DNA from 4 places in the Streptomyces sp. NPDC043908 genome. Region 1 is predicted to be linked to each of the others. Evidence: riboswitches for the same ligand, from Rfam matches in the RefSeq annotation. Region 1 holds a riboswitch; each other region holds the start of a gene.
The links. A riboswitch is a leader RNA that binds a small molecule or an ion and turns the genes downstream of it on or off. The one in region 1 is predicted to bind cobalamin.
Positions count from the first base shown of each region.

Region 2: another riboswitch for cobalamin. It lies ahead of AC069K_RS31835 (ribonucleoside-diphosphate reductase subunit alpha); the one in region 1 lies ahead of nicT (Nickel transporter NicT).
Region 3: another riboswitch for cobalamin. It lies ahead of metE (5-methyltetrahydropteroyltriglutamate--homocysteine S-methyltransferase); the one in region 1 lies ahead of nicT (Nickel transporter NicT).
Region 4: another riboswitch for cobalamin. It lies ahead of AC069K_RS16095 (cobalamin biosynthesis protein); the one in region 1 lies ahead of nicT (Nickel transporter NicT).

Region 1 covers NZ_JBWKEI010000003.1:20,512-24,132, reverse strand. The annotation lists gene AC069K_RS08135 (aldehyde dehydrogenase family protein) at 1-710, shown strand, start outside; gene nicT (Nickel transporter NicT) at 822-2,051, opposite strand; cobalamin riboswitch at 2,050-2,256, opposite strand; gene AC069K_RS08125 (radical SAM protein) at 2,328-3,398, opposite strand; gene AC069K_RS08120 (peptidoglycan-binding domain-containing protein) at 3,615-3,621, opposite strand, start outside.
Region 2 covers NZ_JBWKEI010000019.1:71,050-74,670, forward strand. The annotation lists gene mctP (monocarboxylate uptake permease MctP) at 1-1,065, shown strand, start outside; cobalamin riboswitch at 1,299-1,438, shown strand; gene AC069K_RS31835 (ribonucleoside-diphosphate reductase subunit alpha) at 1,569-3,621, shown strand, end outside.
Region 3 covers NZ_JBWKEI010000001.1:879,696-883,316, forward strand. The annotation lists gene AC069K_RS04145 (DUF6193 family natural product biosynthesis protein) at 1-709, shown strand, start outside; cobalamin riboswitch at 1,141-1,370, shown strand; gene metE (5-methyltetrahydropteroyltriglutamate--homocysteine S-methyltransferase) at 1,540-3,621, shown strand, end outside.
Region 4 covers NZ_JBWKEI010000006.1:292,246-295,866, forward strand. The annotation lists gene AC069K_RS16090 (cobyric acid synthase) at 1-993, opposite strand, end outside; gene AC069K_RS16095 (cobalamin biosynthesis protein) at 990-1,919, opposite strand; cobalamin riboswitch at 1,976-2,172, opposite strand; gene AC069K_RS16100 (hypothetical protein) at 2,279-2,503, opposite strand; gene AC069K_RS16105 (inorganic phosphate transporter) at 2,532-3,621, opposite strand, start outside.

The DNA of each region.
Region 1 (3,621 bases):
TGGCCGCGGCCGTCCAGCACCTCACGCCCGTCACCCTCGAACTGGGCGGCAAGTCCCCGGCCTTCGTCGACCGGGACGCCGACATCGCCGGCGTCGCGGCCCGGCTGGCCGCGGGCAAGTTCCTCAACGCGGGCCAGACCTGTGTCGCGCCCGACTACGTCCTCACCGACCCCGAGACGGCCCGGGCCCTCGAACCGGCGCTGACCCGGGCGATCGAGGCGCTGTACGGGACCGACCCGCAGGCCTCCGCCGAGTACGGCCGTATCGTCAACGAGCGCCACTTCGACCGTCTGAACGGTCTGCTCGACTCCGGCCGTGTCGTCACCGGCGGCCGGGGCGACCGCGCCACCAAGTACCTCGCGCCGACCGTCCTCGCCGACGTCGACCCCAAGTCGCCGGTGATGCGGGAGGAGATCTTCGGCCCGATCCTGCCGATCGTGACGGTGTCCGACCTGGACGAGGCCATCGACTTCATCAACGACCGCGACAAGCCGCTGGCGCTGTACGCCTTCACCGAGTCCGACACCACCCGGGAGCGCCTGGCCGCCGAGACCTCATCGGGCGGCCTCGGCCTCGGGCTGCCGCTGGCCCATCTCACCGTCTCCGACCTGCCGTTCGGCGGCGTCGGGGAGAGCGGCATGGGCAACTACCACGGCCGCTACTCCATCGAGACGTTCAGCCACCGCAAGGCGGTGCTGGCCGCCGGGTGACCGACGGTCGGTGAGGGGCCCGGGACGGATCTCCGTCCCGGGGATCTCCGTCCCGGCCACGACACCCACCGGACCGGCCCCGGTCTCCCCCGCGACCAGGCGCGGGGGCCTTCAGCCGACGGCGTCCGGGGCGGGCGCGGCGCCGTCCCGGGGCGCGGGAACGGCCTCGCCCCGGGGGCCGGGTGCCGCCTCGTCGCGGGCGGCGTCCGGCGAGGTCCGGCCCGGCGCCGCGGCGGCGCGTACCGCCCACCGCTGCTCGACCCTGGCGAACCGCCAGTACGCCAGCGCCGCCGCCCACACCGCGACGAACAGGCCGACGATGATGAAGCCGACGTTGTCCAGGTCGAGGCCCGCGACCCACCCGGTGACGGCGTCCCGCAGGTCCAGCTTCTCGTGCAGCACGCCCACCAGCTCGATCGTGCCGATCAGGAAGGCCACCGCGATGGAAAGACCGGTGATGGTGAGGTTGTAGAACACCTTGCGCACCGGGTTGGAGAACGCCCACTGGTAGGCGAAGTTCATGAAGGTGCCGTCGATGGTGTCGAACAGGCTCATCCCCGCCGCGAAGAGCAGCGGCAGGCACAGCACCGCGTACCAGGGCAGTCCGGCGGCGGCGCCCGAGCCGGCCATCACCATCAGGGTGACCTCGGTGGCGGTGTCGAAGCCGAGGCCGAAGAGGAAGCCCAGCGGGTACATCTGGCCGGGGCGGGTGATCGACTTGGTGAAACGCCCCAGGAGGCGGTTCATGAACCCCCGTGAGTCCAGGTGCTGTTCCAGCGCGGCCTCGTCGTACGTCCCGGCGCGCATGGCCCGGAACACCCGCAGGATGCCGACCAGGGCCAGCAGGTTGAGGGCGGCGATGAGGTAGAGGAACGATCCGGAGACGGTCGTTCCGACCACGCCGAGGGTCTGATGGGTCGGCGAGTCGTCGTTCATCAGGGTGCCCGCGAGCTGGGCGCCCCCGGCGACCAGCGCCGCCATCACCACGACGACGCTGGAGTGCCCGAGGGCGAACCAGAAGCCGACCGACACCGGCCGTTTGCCGTCGGCCATCAACTTGCGGGTGGTGTTGTCGATCGCGGCGATGTGGTCGGCGTCGAAGGCGTGCCGCATACCGAGGGTGTACGCGGTGACGCCGAGCCCGAGGCCGAACGTCTTGGAACCGACCTCGTAGTGCTCGGGCACCACCAGCAGGAAGAGGATGCCGAACGCGACGACGTGCAGGGCGGCGATCACCGCCAGCAGCCAGGCGGTGCGTACGGTGTCCTCACGTCGCCAGTGGAATGTGGCGGCAGGGGTGGGCAGGGTCATTCGTTCACGCTCCAGCACCTCGTGGATCATTACGCGAGATGCCGTGGCCGGTCTCCTGGCTTCCGGGTGTCGCACCGTCCCCGCCTTCCCAGCGGCCTCACGGCCACCAGTGGCACAACGGGACGGGCTACCCGAAGCCGTTCATGGCCTGAACGACGTGGGGCCCGATCACAGTGGCGAGGGCCGCTCCGGTCTTGCACCGGTCTTCCCGAACACCACGGCTCGCCAACCGTAGGTGCGACCCGCCCCACCTGCAAGTCTGGCCGTGGACGCGGGTATTGCAGATCACATTCCGGGCAGCCGTGCTCACTTCGTCGCCGGCGCGACGAACGCCGGGCGGCGGTCGATGCGGGCGCGGACCTCGTCGGAACCGAAGTGGTAGTCGATGCGCCGGACGGCCTCGGCCCAGCTCCGCATGGTGCCCGCGTCGGAGAGCGCCTCGGTCACGAACGGATCGTTCCACCGTTCCACCGCACGCCGCCACAGCTCGGCCGGCGGTTCCTCCAGCAGACTGCCCACCGTCCCCTCGTAGATGAGCATGGCCCGCACCTGCCCGTCGGGCTCGACCTGGAGGGACTGGAAGTCGAGGCCGCGCGCCACCTGCTCGGGATTCATCTGCAGGGAGAAGTTGGTCGACGTGCCGACGCGGACCGTGGCGGGGGCGAGCGACTGGAGCCGCGCACGCTGCTCCTCACTGCCCAGCCGGGCGAGCTGTTCGTCCGTGAGCAGCTCGTGCTCGGCGTATCCGGCGCGGCTGCCGAGCCCCGACGGGACGGCGGCGCCGAAGTCCAGGGAGCTGAGGTGCGGGAAGCGCGGCAGGACGTCCGTGCAGAACTCCTCCAGCCGGTCGATGTTGCTCCGGACGACCGCGCAGTCGACGGCGAACGGGAGCGGGCGGTCCGCTCGCCGGTCCCGCTCCCGCGCACCGTCTTCCAGCAGCGCCAGCGCGCGCATCGCCCGGCCGAACGAACCCGCCCTGCCGCGAATTCGGTCGTGCACCTCGGGCGTGGGACCGTCGACACTCACCACGACCCGTCCGCAGACACGCGCCAGCTCTTCGGTCATCCACGGCCGGTAGTTCCAGCCGCCGGTGTAGACGAGGACCGAGATCCCCGCGCGCGTCAGCCGCTCCGCGACCTCGAAGACCCCCTTGACCAGCAGTGGTTCGCCCCCGGCGAGGGTGACCTGGACCGGGCCCAGGGTGATGATCGCGTCGGCGATCCGGAGCAGGTCCTCGTGGCTCACCTGCCGCGACGGGCGTCTGCCGGACTCCGAGTAGCAGTGGGTGCAGCGCAGCGGACAGGCGTAGGTGATGTCCCAGATGACGGACTGCGGACCGTCGGCAACCTGGTGCGCGTGCTCCGTCGCGTGCTCCATCGCATGCTCCCGTGTCCGCTCGCGGTCTCGGCGCCGGAACACCCCCCGCGCGGGCGGGGGACGTTCCGCCGGGCCCAGACTAGGAGGGGGCGGCGGGGCACGGTATCCCCAACTCTGGGGATGGCGTGGACCCGACGGAGCGCCCCGCGCCCCGCCCCGGGGGCCTTGCCGCCATCACGGACCCCGCCCCTTTCTGCTCCTGCCGCCTTCGGGCGCTCAGACG
Region 2 (3,621 bases), on a different contig from region 1:
TCCTCGGGTCTGCGCGCCCCCGCGCTGATCGCGTTCGTGAAGGACACGCTGATCTACATCGTCATCCTGGTGGCGATCATCTACATCCCGATCAAGCTCGGCGGCTTCGACGACATCTTCGCGGCGGCCCGGCACAAGTTCGAGACGCCCAACGCGGCCGGCAAGCCCACGGGCGCACTGGTGCCCGGCGACGCGGGCCAGTGGACCTACGCCACGCTCGCCCTCGGCTCGGCGCTCGCGCTGTTCATGTACCCGCACTCCATCACGGCGACCCTCTCCTCGCGCAGCCGCGAGGTCATCCGCCGCAACACCACGATCCTGCCGCTGTACTCGCTGATGCTGGGCCTGCTCGCGCTGCTCGGCTTCATGGCGATCGCCGCCGGGGTCAAGGTCAAGAACGGCCAGCTGGCCATCCCGCAGCTCTTCGAGGACATGTTCCCGGACTGGTTCGCGGGCGTGGCCTTCGCGGCGATCGGCATCGGCGCGCTCGTCCCCGCGGCCATCATGTCGATCGCGGCCGCGAACCTGTTCACCCGCAACATCTACCGGGACTTCATCAAGCCGGACGCCACGCCCAAGCAGGAGGCGCAGGTCTCCAAGATCGTCTCGCTCCTGGTGAAGGTGGGCGCGCTGGTCTTCGTCCTGACCATGGACAAGACGGTCGCGATCAACTTCCAGCTGCTCGGCGGCATCTGGATCCTCCAGACCTTCCCCGCCCTGGTGGGCGGTCTGTTCACGCGCTGGTTCCACCGCTGGGCGCTGCTCGCGGGCTGGGCGGCCGGCATGGCGTACGGCACGCTCGCCGCGTACGGGGTCGCCTCCCCCACCCAGAAGCACTTCGGCGGCAGCTCCAAGAACATCCCCGGCATCGGTGAGATCGGCTACATCGGCCTCACCGCGTTCGTCCTGAACGTCGCCGTCACCGTCGTCCTCACGCTCGTCCTGCGGGCCGTGAAGGCCCCCGACGGGGTCGACGAGACGTCCCCGCAGGACTACACGGCGGACGCGGGCGACCCGGGCGTGGAGGTCGAACTGCCGCCGGCGACGGCGGGCTCGGCGCACTGAGCCGCACAGCGTGGGACGGGCCGCCGGGGAAACCCGGCGGCCCGTTTTCGTGGCTCCCGGGACTGCTCCGGGGAATGTCCACGACCGCCTCGCGGTTCCGCCCCACGGCCTCCGCAACCCCCTCGGGGGCGCGGGGAACCGCGCGACAGGCCGCCACCGGCCCGCGGTGAAGCAACTACCCAGCACACACACTCCGGTACGGATGCGACACAACATGTGGGGGCGCCACGACCGCCCGGCACAAGATGTATGCTCGTGCTCGCTGTCGCCGCAGGGGAATCCGGTGCAAATCCGGAACTGTCCCGCAACGGTGTACTCGTACGCGTTTGCGTACGTGTTCAGTCCGAGGACCTGCCGAACAGCCCGCCCTGACCGTCCGGTCCGGGCGCCGAGACGTCCGGGCCTCGCGGAATGGGCAGTGGACGCGGCGTACCCCCGAGGGGGTGTGTCCGTGTGCCCGCGCACTTCCCCGAGGCCCCGTGCCGAGCGAGGAGTGCCCCCACGTGACCATCGCCCCTGCGGATCCCGCTTCAGCGATCGCCGAGGAGTCGGTCGATGCCCCCGGGACCGCCCTGCTGCGGACCCTGACCGACCTCACCGCCGACCTGCCGGACACCGACCCCGGCCGTGTCGCCGCCGCCGCGCTGCGCGGCCGCAACGCGCGCTCGGACGAGGCGGAGCTGCGTGGGCTCGCCACCGAGGCCGCCGCGGGTCTGATCTCCGAGGACCCGGCGTACTCCCGCCTCGCCGCCCGGCTGCTGACGCTCACGATCGCCGAGGAGGCCGCGGGCCAGGGCTCGGTCTCGTTCTCCGAGTCGGTCGAGGTCGGCCACCGCGAGGGGCTGATCGCGGACCGCACCGCCGACTTCGTGCGGCTGCACGCGGCCCGGCTCGACGCGCTGGTCCAGACCTCCCTCGCGGACGGCGCCGACGACCGCTTCGGCTACTTCGGCCTGCGCACGCTCTACTCGCGCTATCTGCTGCGCCACCCGATCACCCGCCAGGTCATCGAGACCCCGCAGTACTTCATGCTCCGGGTCGCGGCGGGCCTGGCCGAGGACGACTCGGTGCGCGCGCTGGACGAGGTCGCCTCGCTGTACCGGCTGATGAGCCGGCTCGACTACCTGCCGTCCTCCCCCACGCTCTTCAACTCCGGCACCCGCCACCCGCAGATGTCCAGCTGCTACCTGCTGGACTCCCCGCTGGACGAGCTGGGCTCGATCTACGACCGCTACCACCAGGTGGCGCGGCTCTCCAAGCACGCCGGCGGCATCGGCCTTTCGTACTCCCGCATCCGCTCGCGCGGCTCGCTCATCCGGGGCACCAACGGCCACTCCAACGGCATCGTGCCGTTCCTGAAGACGCTGGACGCCTCGGTGGCGGCGGTCAACCAGGGCGGCCGGCGCAAGGGGGCGGCGGCGGTCTACCTGGAGACCTGGCACTCCGACATCGAGGAGTTCCTGGAGCTGCGCGACAACACCGGTGAGGACGCCCGGCGCACGCACAACCTGAACCTGGCGCACTGGATCCCGGACGAGTTCATGCGCCGGGTGGACGCGGACGGCACCTGGTCGCTGTTCTCCCCCGCCGACGTGCCCGAGCTGGTCGACCTGTGGGGCGAGGAGTTCGACGCCGCCTACCGCAGGGCCGAGGCCGCGGGTCTGGCCCAGAAGACGATGCCGGCGCGGGACCTGTACGGCCGGATGATGCGCACCCTGGCGCAGACCGGCAACGGCTGGATGACCTTCAAGGACGCCTCCAACCGCACCGCCAACCAGACGGCGGAGCCCGGCCACACGGTCCACTCCTCCAACCTCTGCACCGAGATCCTGGAGGTCACCGACGACGGCGAGACGGCCGTCTGCAACCTCGGCTCGGTGAACCTCGGCGCCTTCGTGCTGGCTTCCGGCGAGATCGACTGGGAGCGGCTGGACGAGACCGTCCGCACCGCCGTGACCTTCCTCGACCGCGTCGTCGACATCAACTTCTACCCGACCGAGCAGGCCGGCCGCTCCAACGCCAAGTGGCGTCCGGTGGGCCTGGGCGCGATGGGCCTCCAGGACGTCTTCTTCAAGCTGCGCCTGCCCTTCGACTCCCCCGAGGCGAAGGCCCTGTCGACGAAGCTCGCCGAGCGGATCATGCTCACGGCGTACGAGGCGTCCTGCGACCTCGCCGAGCGCTCGGGCCCGCTGCCCGCTTGGGAGAAGACGCGGACGGCCCGCGGTGTGCTGCACCCCGACCACTACGACGTCGAGCTGAACTGGCCGGAGCGCTGGGCGGCGCTGCGCGAGCGGATCGCCGCGGTGGGCATGCGCAACTCGCTCCTCCTCGCGATCGCCCCGACCGCGACCATCGCCTCCATCGCCGGTGTGTACGAGTGCATCGAGCCGCAGGTCTCCAACCTCTTCAAGCGCGAGACGCTCTCGGGTGAGTTCCTCCAGGTCAACGGCTACCTGGTGGAGGACCTGAAGCGGCTCGGCGTGTGGGACGCGCAGTCCCGCGAGGCGCTGCGCGAGGCGAGCGGCTCGGTCCAGGACTTCAGCTGGATCCCCGCCG
Region 3 (3,621 bases), on a different contig from region 1:
CGACCTGGCTGCTGCCGGCAGCCTGGCTGCCGCGCTGGAGCAACTGGCCGCTGAACTCGGCGTCGATCTCACTGTGGTTCCCCAAGACGGGGGGTCCCCCGTTTCGGCGGGCATCGCCTCGTCGGTCGCGGAGCGCAGGCCACTGTCCGTCTACCTCGGGGCAGATGGCCGCTGGTTCAGCGTTTCCGGCTGGAGCCAGGGTGTCGAGCTCATTACTGGAGCCACGCCCAACCTGGATGATGTCGTCAGGGCTGGTGCGGCATGGGATCAGGTAAGGAGCCTGCGGGAGCTGCGGGTCGGGCTGCCGTTTCTGCACGTCAGTGAGCGCGCCGAGGCGCACGAACGCGGACCGGCCGCGGTTGTGGAGCTGCAGTGGCGCACGATGCGGGAACAGGCTGCCGAGGCGCCGAGTTTCCCGGCGTTCGGAGAACTTGTGGAAGCGGCACATTCCGAGCCGAGGCTACGACAGCTCTACGTGTTCTCCAGTCACTGGACGCTCGGCTTCAGTTCCTGCATCGGGTTCCCGTTCCACGTGGAGGTGGCCATCGCGCCGTCGCACAACGACAGCCCGTACCGCGTGATGAAGCATCCCCACTCCGTCGTGATCGGCGAGGCTGCCACGGCGGAGGAGGCGGTCGCGTCGGCCGTGTCCCACCTACCCACCGGGCTCGGCCCAGCAGTTACGGGAACCGCCGAACGGGGTGCGTGACGCGTCTGGGCAGGAAGCGACAGCCTGAACCTAGTCACGAACAGTCATTAATCCGCAGCCAATTGACTGCTGGTCAGGATACCGGGAGCGGGGCGATCCGACTGGCCACCCACACTGACAACGCATCCTGCGGGACGCCGCCAAGGCCCTGGGCGTGCCCAGGGCGGTCTGGGGCACACGTACAACATTGGGAGCATTATCGCCTTTTCGAATATGTCGAAAACATGTGCAGTCGCAGCGTGGAGATGTGCGCGAGCACAGGGCAAGAGCCCGGCGCCGGACGCGGGTGCGGTGGGAAGGGGATCAGCCGGGCATGGCCTACCGGTCGAGCCTGCCGTAGCCGCTCGGCAACCCGCTGCGGTCCGAGGGCCACGTCTCGTGTGGACGTCCGAATGATGGACGGGGGTCGTCGGGCAGCGGGTGCTCGGCCTAGTCTGGCCGGTGCAGCTGGTTCGCCCCGTCCGCCAGGCGGGATGCGTCGTAAGAGGGAACCCGGTGGGAATCCGGGACTGCCCCGCAGCGGTGAGCGGGAACGACCGCCGTCATACGCACTGGGACCGGACAACGGTCCTGGGAAGCGACGGCCAGTAGGTGCCGCCGGGTCCACCACCCGGCCGGCGTGCCCGCGAGTCCGAAGACCTGCCCGTTGCCCGCACCCGGACGGTTCCGTGTGCGGATATCCCGGTGACCTCGTGGGCGGGTCGGCGTACACAGCGAGCGGCAGGTGCGGGCACTGGTCCCGTGGCGTGGCCCGCCCGTTCTGTCGTTCCCTTCGCGTCCGCGTCCCGTCGCCGGGATGTTTCTGGAGACATCTCGCGAAGGAGAGATCCGTGACAGCGAAGCCCGCAGCCGCGGCAGTACGAGCTACCGTGTACGGCTATCCCCGTCAGGGGCGGAACCGCGAACTGAAGAAGGCCGTCGAGGGCTACTGGAAGGGCCGCGTCACCGCCGACGCCCTCCGGGCCGCCGCCGCCGAACTGCGCCGTGCGAACTGGCAGCAACTCGCCGAGGCCGGCATCCACGAAGTACCGACCGGCGACTTCTCGTACTACGACCACGTCCTGGACACCAGCGTCATGGTGGGCGCTGTCCCCGCCCGTCACCGGGAGGCGGTCGACGCGGACGCGCTCGACGGCTACTTCGCCATGGCGCGTGGTACCCAGGACGTGGCGCCGCTGGAGATGACCAAGTGGTTCGACACCAACTACCACTACCTGGTGCCCGAACTCGGCCCCGACACCGTGTTTGCCGCGAACCCCGCCCAGCAGGTCGCCGAACTCGGGGAAGCGGTCGCGCTCGGACACACAGCCCGCCCCGTCCTGCTCGGTCCGATCACCTACCTACTGCTGGCCAAGCCCGCTCCGGGCGTGGACGTGGACTTCGAACCGCTGACGCTGCTGGACCGGCTGCTCCCGGTGTACGCCGAAGTGTTCGCGGAACTGCGGGCCGCCGGAGCGGAGTGGGTGCAGCTGGACGAGCCCGCCCTGGTGCAGGACCGCACCCCGGCCGAGCTGAACGCCGCGTCCCGCGCCTACCGCGACCTCGGCGCCCTCACCGACCGGCCCAAACTGCTCATCGCCTCCTACTTCGGCCGCCTCGGCGAGGCCCTCCAGATCCTCGCCGCCGCGCCCGTCGAGGGCCTCGGACTCGACTTCACCGACACCGGCGCGGCCAACCTCGACGACCTCGCCGCCGTCGGCGGACTGCCCGGCAAGCGCCTGGTGGCAGGCGTGGTCAACGGCCGCAACATCTGGATCAACGACTACCAGAAGTCTCTGACCACCCTCGGTACTCTCCTCGGCCTCGCCGGCCGGGTGGACGTCGCGGCGTCCTGCTCCCTCCTGCACGTTCCCTTGGACGCTTCGGCCGAGCGCGACATCGACCCGCAGATCCGACGCTGGCTGGCCTTCGCCCGTCAGAAGACCACCGAGATCGCCACCCTTGCACGCGGACTCGCCCAGGGCACGGGCGCGATCGAGGCACAACTCGCGGCCAACCGGGCCGATCTCGCCTCACGGGCGAGCTCTGCCCTCACCCACGACCCCGCGGTCCGGGCCCGGACCGCAGCGATCACCGATGCCGATGGACGGCGCTCCCAGCCCTACGCGGAGCGGACCGCTGCCCAGAAAGCCCTTCTGGGGCTGCCGCTGATCCCCACGACCACCATCGGGTCGTTCCCGCAGACCGACGAGCTGCGCGCGGCCCGCGGCGCCCTTCGGGCCGGCCGGATCGACATCGCCGGCTACGAGGCGCGCATCAAGGACGAGATCGAGGAAGTGATCTCCTTCCAGGAGAAGACCGGCCTAGACGTCCTGGTGCACGGTGAGCCCGAACGCAACGACATGGTGCAGTACTTCGCCGAGCAGCTCACCGGCTACCTCGCGACGCAACACGGCTGGGTCCAGTCCTACGGCACCCGCTACGTGCGCCCGCCGGTGCTGGCAGGGGACATCTCGCGCCCCGAGCCCATGACCGTCCGCTGGACCTCGTACGCGCAGTCCCTGACGGCCAAGCCGGTCAAGGGCATGCTCACCGGGCCGGTCACGATGCTGGCCTGGTCCTTCGTACGGGACGACCAGTCGCTCGGCGAGACCGCCCGGCAGGTGGCGCTCGCGCTGCGGGACGAGGTCAACGACCTTGAGGCCGCGGGTACGTCGGTCATCCAGGTCGACGAACCGGCTCTCCGCGAGACCCTGCCGCTGCGCGCCGCCGACCAGGCGGACTACCTGGCCTGGGCCACCGAGTCCTTCCGGCTGACCACCAGCGGGGTCCGGCCGGACACCCAGATCCACACCCATATGTGCTACGCCGAGTTCGGCGACATCGTGCAGGCCATTGACGACCTCGACGCCGACGTCATCAGCCTGGAAGCCGCGCGCTCCCACATGCAGGTCGCCCGCGAACTCGCCGCC
Region 4 (3,621 bases), on a different contig from region 1:
CGCCCTGCGCGCCAGCTCCCGCGCCAGCCCCCGCTCCCTCAGCCACTCCAACGCCCGGACCGTGCCCCGGGTTCCCGGCACCACGACCAGGTCCGCGTCGGCCAGCTCCTCGGGCCGGTCCACGAACCGTACGATCACGCCCGGTTCGGCGGCGAGCGCGTCCACGTCCGTGAAGTTGGACATCAGCGGCACCGCGCACACCGCGACCCGCAGCACGTCCTCGCCGACCGGCGGCGCCACCACGGACTCGCGCACGGCGCCGCGCAAGGACACCCGCAGGCCGTCCTCCTCGTCGATGCCGAGCCCGTGCGCGAACGGCAGGATCCCGTACGTGTGGCGCCCGGTGAGGCCGCGCAGCATCTCGATACCGGGTTCGAGCAGCGAGACGTCGCCCCGGAACTTGTTGACGATGTACCCGGCGACCAGCGCCTGGTCCTCGCGGCTCAGCAGCGCCGTCGTCCCGAAGAACGAGGCGAACACCCCGCCCCGGTCGATGTCGCCGACCACCACCACCGGCAGCCTCGCGGCGCGCGCGATGCCCATGTTGACGATGTCGGTGCGCCGCAGGTTGATCTCGGCCGGGCTGCCCGCCCCCTCGCAGATCACGGCGTCATATGTGCCCCGCATCCGCTCCAGGCAGTCCACGACCGTGCCCAGAAGCGCCTCCTGGCGCCCGCCGTGGTAGCCGCGGGCGCTCAACTCGCCCACCGGCTTGCCCATCAGCACGACCTGGCTCGAACGGTCGCTCCCCGGCTTGAGCAGCACCGGGTTCATCAGCGCGGACGGCTCCACGCGCGCCGCCTGCGCCTGCATCGCCTGCGCGCGCCCGATCTCCGCGCCCTCGCGCGTGACGAAGGAGTTGAGGGACATGTTCTGTCCCTTGAAGGGCGCGACCTTCACACCCCGGCGCACCAGCCACCGGCAGATCCCGGCGGTGACGACGCTCTTCCCCGCGTCCGACGTGGTGCCCGCGACCAGCAGTCCGCCGCTCATGTCCGTACCTTCCTCACCGCGATCGCCACACCCAGCGCCAGCCAGCCCACCCGGCGCGACAGCCGCACCGCCCGCTCGATGTCCGCCACTTCCACCGCCCGGCCGTCCCCGTTCAGCACCGGCCGGTTCTCGACACGGCCGCCGTACGCGAGGGTGCCGCCGAGCCGTACGCCGAGCGCCCCCGCGAACGACGCCTCCACCGGCCCCGCGTTGGGGCTCGGGTGCTTGGCCGCGTCCGACCGCCACGCGCGCGTGGCGGCGCGCGGCGCGCCTCCCGCCACGACCGCGAGCGCGGCCGTGAGCCGGGCGCCCGGCCAGCCCGCCACGTCGTCCAGGCGCGCCGAGGCCCACCCGTACCGCAGATGGCGCGGCGAGCGGTGGCCGACCATCGCGTCCAGGGTGTTGACCGCGCGGAACGCCACCAGACCGGGCACGCCCGCGAGCGCCCCCCACACCAGCGCGCCGACCACGGCGTCGGAGGTGTTCTCGGCGACGGACTCGACGACCGCGCGCGCGATGCCGGGCCCGTCCAGCGACTGCGGGTCGCGCCCGCACAGATGCGGCAGCCGCGCGCGGGCCGCCTCGACGTCTCCCGCCTGGAGTGCGGCGCCGATCGCGCGGGCCTCCCGGCCCAGCGAAGTGCCGCCCACGACCGTCCAGGTGGCGGCGGCGGTCAGGGCGACGGAGGCGGCGGGACTGCGGCGTACGGCACGGGTGGCGAGCAGCGCGGCGCCCGCGGCGCCTCCGGCGCACACGGCGGTGTGCAGCGCGCCCCAGCCACGGTGGTCGCGCCACAGCGCGCGCTCCACGGCGGCCGCGGCACGGCCGAACGCGGCGACCGGGTGTCCGCGGCGGGGGTCGCCGAGGAGGAGGTCGCCGAGGAGACCGGCGGTGGCGCCGTACGCGAAAGTGCGATCGGCACGCATGGGATCAGCCCGCCGCAACGCCGCGGGGAACTCCGGTACGTCCGGGGGGTGCCGGCAACAGGCAGGCGCGCATGGCGGTATGTCCTCACTCAGGGTGTCCGCGCCCTGGTACGACGTCGACCGGCGGTGAGAGTTCCTGGCTCACGGGGATGATTCCCCGATGACAGTGGCGGGACCGCGCCGGATTCGCACCGGCTTCCTCTTCTGCCGCCGTAAATGGCTCGGGCAGTCCACCATGCCCGGGAACGCCCGTCAACTCGCTGCTGACCTGCGACGGGAGAGTGTGCGCAGGCACACAGGAAACCGCCCCCCGGCAGGGCCGGAGGGCGGTTGTGGAGGGTGCGGCGCCGGTCGTCGGCCTACTTGGCGACGATCAGGTTGATGCCGTACGCGACGGCCGCCGCGCAGAGCGCGAAGCAGAGGTAGGCGGTGGTGCGGGCCACGGCGACGTTGCCCTTGCCGGCCGCCGCCGACTGCTGCTTGCTGAGGCCGACGATGCCGACGGTGAACAGGCCCACCAGGCCGACGGTGACGATGAGGCTGACACCGAAGACGGTGCCGAGAGCTGCCCAGTCGATGTGCATGACGATTCCTTCGGGGAGCGCGGCCGGGTCAGACGACGGCCGGGCGGGCCGGGTCGGCGGGGGCGGGCGCCGGGATGGTGGCCGTCAGGTCGACGGCCGCGGCGGCGGCGGTGGGCGGCGGGGTGACCGCGGCCATCGCGGTCGTGACGACACCGGCGGGCTCGGCCGGAACGGCGGCCGGGACGTGGGTGACGTCGTTGTGGTCGACCGGCTGGCGGCGCGACAGCTTCCAGATGAAGCCGGAGCCCCCGACCAGCAGGACCGCCACGAGGACGATGCCCCAGGTGCCCCGTCCGGCGAGGAACTCGGCGCCGGCGCCGACCAGGCCCGCGGCGGGCAGGGTCAGGCCCCAGGCGATGAACATCCGGGTCGCGGTGGACCAGCGGACCACTCCGCCCTTGCGGCCGAGGCCGGCGCCCATGACGGAGCCGGAGCAGACCTGGGTGGTGGAGAGCGAGAAGCCGAGGTGCGAGGAGGCCAGGATGACGGTCGCGGCACCGGACTGGGCGGCGAAGCCCTGCGGCGGAGCCAGCTCGGTCAGGCCCTTGCCCATGGTGCGGATGATGCGCCAGCCGCCGAGGTAGGTGCCCATGGCGATGGCCATGCCGGCCGAGACGATGACCCACAGCGGGGGGTTGGCGCCCGGGTGCAGCACGCCGCCGGTGACCAGGGCGAGGGTGATGATGCCCATGGTCTTCTGCGCGTCGTTGGTGCCGTGGGCGAGCGAGACGAGGCCGGCGGAGGCGATCTGCCCGGCCCGGTAGCCCTTGGCGGTGGCCTTCTCGGCCGCCGGGTCGGCGTTCCGGTTGATCCGGTACGTCAGCCGGGTGGCCAGCATCGAGGCGACGCCCGCGACGATCGGGGCGGCGACGGCGGGCAGGAGCACCTTGGTGACGACGGTCGAGCCGTTCACCGAGGACCAGCCGGCCGACATCACGGCCGCGCCGATCAGACCGCCGAACAGCGCGTGGGAGGAGCTGGACGGCAGTCCGAGCAGCCAGGTCACCAGATTCCACAGGATGGCGCCGACGAGCGCCGCGAAGATGACCTCTGTTCGGAGGCCCTTCTCGTTGATGATCCCGCCGGAGATCGTCTTGGCGACCTCCACCGACAGGAAC